Regions from separate parts of the Caproiciproducens sp. NJN-50 genome, predicted to be linked through region 1. Evidence: predicted binding sites of a transcription regulator. Region 1 holds the regulator's gene; the other holds the start of a gene.
What was found. Region 1 encodes Rex, which represses fermentation and respiration genes when NADH is low (regulators of the CRP and FNR family bind a similar motif). Its sites were predicted from a motif close to ATTGTTAANNNNTTAACAAT; they were not measured.
Positions count from the first base shown of each region.

Region 2: EQM14_RS06420 (acetyl-CoA C-acetyltransferase) is a predicted target of Rex. The motif match lies at 1,501-1,520, and genes of this name have one in related genera.

Region 1 covers NZ_CP035283.1:1,757,993-1,760,398, forward strand. The annotation lists gene EQM14_RS08425 (DUF2207 domain-containing protein) at 1-317, opposite strand, end outside; gene EQM14_RS08430 (LemA family protein) at 344-901, opposite strand; gene EQM14_RS08435 (redox-sensing transcriptional repressor Rex) at 975-1,616, opposite strand; gene EQM14_RS08440 (NADP-dependent isocitrate dehydrogenase) at 1,659-2,406, opposite strand, start outside.
Region 2 covers NZ_CP035283.1:1,330,534-1,332,939, reverse strand. The annotation lists gene EQM14_RS06425 (enoyl-CoA hydratase-related protein) at 1-205, opposite strand, end outside; gene EQM14_RS06420 (acetyl-CoA C-acetyltransferase) at 244-1,428, opposite strand; gene EQM14_RS06415 (phosphoribosyltransferase) at 1,744-2,382, opposite strand.

The DNA.
Region 1 (2,406 bases):
ACATCCCCCGCGAACGAATAGGAAATCCTGCGGTCTTCGTCGTAGACAGTCAAATCCGTGATGTCGTCCGCTTTTTCGGCGTCCATCGGAAAACTACGGTACAAATTGCGGTAAGGCCTGTTCCGGTCTTTCAGATCGACTTTCCAGGTCTCCGAAACCGTCATATCGCCGTTTTCCATCAGAACGGCGGAGATGTTCAGCTGATCCAGAACCTGCTTGGAATGTTGGCCATAGTCCGAACAGCCGGAAAGCGGGATCATGCTGAAAAGCATCGCCGTGAAAAGAATCAGTCTGCCAAATCTAGCTTTTGAAACCATACGCGGGACATTCCATTTATTTAATCTCAAAACTTTACCTGCGGCACAGACCGGTCCGCTTCTTCGACTTCAAAATATTTCTTTCGTTCAAAGTGAAAAACCGACGCGATCAGATTCGATGGAAAATGCATGACATATTCATTGTATTTCATGGCAGTATCGTTATAGAACTGACGGGACATCGCGATTTTTCCTTCAATCTCACGCAGCTGTCCCTGCAGGTCCAGAAAGTTCTGATTTGCCTTCAATTCGGGATATTGTTCAGCGGTGGCGAAAAGATTGAAAATAGCCTTTGATAGCTTCGCATTATTTTCCATTGCCTCTTCCGGGGTTTTGGAATTCATTGCCGCGCTGCGCCATTTCGTCACCTCTGACAGAGTTGACTTTTCGTGAGCGGCATAGCCCTTCACGGTCTCTACCAAATTCGGAATCAAATCGACTCTTTTTTTCAGCTGCACATCGATCTGAGCCCATCCATTGTCGACGCGGACGGAAAACGATACTAATTTGTTATACGCGGAAACGCACCAGATAATCAAAATCAGCAAAATCCCCAAAAGTACTGCCAGCGGAATCCAACCCATTAAATCCCCCCTTTATCCACATTTTCTCCATGATATCAGAAATATATGATATTGATCGGTGAAAAGTGTAAAATTATTTTAAAGTCTTATTGGAAATGCGGTAACACAATGTCATCAGGCTGTCATTCAAATGCACGTTCTCGACGATGGCATCCGGATATTGCATGGAAATATCATAATGGCTGAAATTCCAAAAATTTCGGATTCCCAAACTGTAGAGTTTTTCAGCCAGTTCCGCCGCCGCGCTTGGGGGAAGACAGAAAATAGCCATTACGGGTTTTTCCTTTTTGCAGAATTCCTCCATCTCTGAAACGTCCTTCACCTTGAGATTGGCCAGTTCCATCCCGATCCGGTCAGGGGAGCTGTCAAAGATGCCGATCAAATGAAAGCCTTCCATTTCAAAAGACATATGGGTCCCGATCGCGCGGCCGAGGTTGCCGGCCCCAAACAGCACCGTAGGGTATTGGCTGGCAAGGCTGAGAATATTGGCGATTTCATCGCAAAGCTGGCTGACAATATACCCATATCCCTGCTGGCCGAATCCGCCGAAGCAGTTCAGATCCTGGCGGATCTGGGAAGCGGTAAGCCCCAGCTTGGCGGAAAGCTCCGTCGAAGAAATTCTTGTCACCCCTTTGTCCTTCAAATGGCTCAGGAAACGGTAATATCGGGGCAGCCTCCTGATAACAGACATTGAAACATTTTCACGTCTTGGCATGACGCATTCCTCCATTCCTCATCATGTGAAACATGAAATTTATTACGACTGATTCATTCGCGAACGTACGGCGTACAAAAAAGTTTCCGTATCGACTGTTTCTTTGCTTTGCAGCGTCGAAATACCCGCGAGGTCCCCCGTCATGATTCCGCTCTCGACAGTCCGAAGCAACGCCGCCTCCAGTTGATCCGCAAAACCGGAAAGCTCCGGCGTTCCGTCGAGCTCGCCCCTCTTTTTCAAGGCGCCGGTCCAGGCGCACAGGGTCGCAATCGGATTCGTCGAAGTTTTTTCCCCTTTCAGATAGCGGTAATAGTGGCGCTGTACCGTTCCGTGCGCCGCTTCATATTCATAGATGCCCTTCGGGGAAACCAGCACGCTGGTCATCATGGCAAGGCTTCCAAACGCCGTGGCGATCAGGTCGCTCATGACGTCGCCGTCATAATTTTTGCAGGCCCAGATAAAACCGCCGTCCGAACGGACGACGCGCGCGACGGCGTCGTCAATCAGCGTATAGAAATAAGTAATTCCCGCGCGTTTAAATTTTTCTTCGTATTCTTCTTCAAATATTTTCTGAAAAATATCTTTAAATCTGTGATCGTAGGTTTTGGAAATCGTGTCCTTTGTAGAAAACCAGAGATCCTCCTTCGCCTCCAGTGCATACTGAAAGCAAGAGTGGGCAAAATCGGCAATACTCTGATCCAGGTTGTGAACGCCCTGTACAACTCCGGCGGACTGAAAATCATGAATTGTCGTCCGGCTTTCCTTCCCGGAAGCATCCGTAACGACCAGT
Region 2 (2,406 bases), 430 kb from region 1:
TCATCGCGGCGATGTCCGCGCCGGCGACAAAAGACTTCTGCCCGGCGCCCGTGATAATAACGCAGCGGGTCTTATCCATGTCGATGGAATCGATTGCCGCTTCCAGATCTGCAAGGACCTCGTCGTTCAGGGCATTCAGGGCTTTTTCGCGGTCAATCGTGACAATCCCGACCAGGTCCTGCTGTTCATATTTCACATACCCCATGTTCAATGCCTTCTTTCATAAAATGTTGGGCGAACGAATCAGCCTTCCACCTTAACAACAGTCGCAACGCCCATGCCGCCGCCGACGCAAAGCGTGGCAAGCCCCAGCTCGCTCTGTCTTCTTCTCATTTCATAAATCAGGGTGGTGAGGATACGCGCGCCGGAGCATCCGACCGGATGGCCGAGGGCGATCGCGCCGCCGTTGACATTCGTCTTATCCATATCAAAGTTCAGGTCATGGGCAACCGCCAGGGTCTGAGCCGCAAAAGCCTCGTTCGCCTCCACCAGATCCATGTCGGAAACCTTCATGCCGATCTTCTTCATCAGCTTGTTCGTGGCCGCGACCGGCCCGATTCCCATGTAAGCCGGGTCAACGCCTGCCCAGTCGCCGCCGACCCAAGTAGCCAAAGGCTTTACGCCGAGTTCCTTCGCTTTTTCCTCGGACATCAGAACGATAGCGCAGCCGCCGTCGTCAATACCGGAAGCGTTGCCGGCCGTGACCGTTCCGTCCGGTTTGAAGGCCGGTTTCAGTTTTCCAAGAGTCTCCATGGTTGTTCCGGGACGGATATCCTCATCGGTTTCAAACAGAACAGTCTGTTTCTTCATTTTGATTTCCATCGGAATGATTTCTTCCTTGAACTTGCCTTCCTTCGTGGCTTTTTCCGCACGATTCTGGCTCAGGACGCCGAACTGGTCCTGCATTTCGCGGGTAATTCCGTATTTCGCGGCAACGTTTTCGGCCGTGACGCCCATATGATAATGATTGAACGTATCTTCCAGGCCGTCATAAATCAGGGAGTCAATTAACTTACCGTCGCGCATACGGTAGCCGAAACGCGCGTTCTTAAGCAGATAAGGCGTGCCGTTCATGTTTTCAATTCCGCCCGCGACGATGACATCCGCTTCGCCTGCCAGGATCATATCTGCGGCGACATTGATGCTTTTCAGGCCGGAACCGCACATATTGTTCAGCGTAAAAGCAGGTACCGGAATCGGGATTCCAGAGTAGACGGACACCTGACGGGCAATGTTCTGCCCGACACCGGCCTGATACACGCAGCCGAGGATGACCTCATCCACCTGGTCCGGCTGAATGCCCGCACGCTTCATCGCCTCTTTGACCACTGTGGTTCCGATGTTAACTACCGGTACGTTGGACAGAGTGCCACCGAATTTTCCGATTGCCGTACGGCATGCGCCTGCTAACACAATTTTCCTTGACATAAATTGTTCCTCCATTCTTTTAATCCTTATAAAAAATAAAATAATGCCGATCTTGCTGTCGATTCCACGAACTATGTTAAATATATCACAATATGTTTCAAGTTGCAAGATGAATTTAAAATTTTAAAATAAAATTTGGATATAAAGTCAACAAACCTGCCAATATTGTAAAATTGATTCCATAATTTACAAGCCGCCCCAGGCATGAACAAAGCAACGCAACCGCAAAATCTCGGAGCAATTTTGCGGTTGCGCACCAGGCTGCAAACCGGCGGGCTAAACCCAGGCGGGACACAGTTTCCGCGTCCGCCCTCCTCACACTTTTGAATAGCCGTAGCTATTGACGATTGCATCAATTTTCTGGCCGTTTTTGCAATATGGACAGTCAAGGACAGGATAAGTGCAGTAATTCGGCAGATCTCCGCTGGTAAAAACGGAGTTGACCTGTACTCCGCTGATCTCCGAAATCGCACTGAAAATCGCGGAAGTCCCGACGATTTTGCCTCCGTAATACCGGATGCATTCCAACGACCGGTTGATCGTCTTGCCCGTGGTTGCGGAAGCGACAAGAAGGAGAATATTCTTATTCCATACCATATCCTGCACATTGTCGCGAAACAGGAGCTGCCCGTTTGGAAATTCAGGGGTAATCACATTGAGATCCGTTCCGACATTCATGGAGGACATTCCCGATTTGGAAAGTTCCTCTGCCAGAAAAGCCCCGATCACCTCGCAGCCGTCCATGCAGACAATGGTATCCACCGCGACCGTATTAACGTACTTCTGAGCCATGACCTCCGCCGCCAGCTTTGCGATTTTGTGTTTGTGCTTGATTCCCGTCATATCAATATAATAGTTGACATGAGAATGCGAAGTTGCAAAATGTCCCGGGATCAGATTCAAAACGATTTCCCGATTGTGAATACAATGAACCTGAATGGTCCTGCTTTCCATTGCGGCACACCACTTTTTCAATAA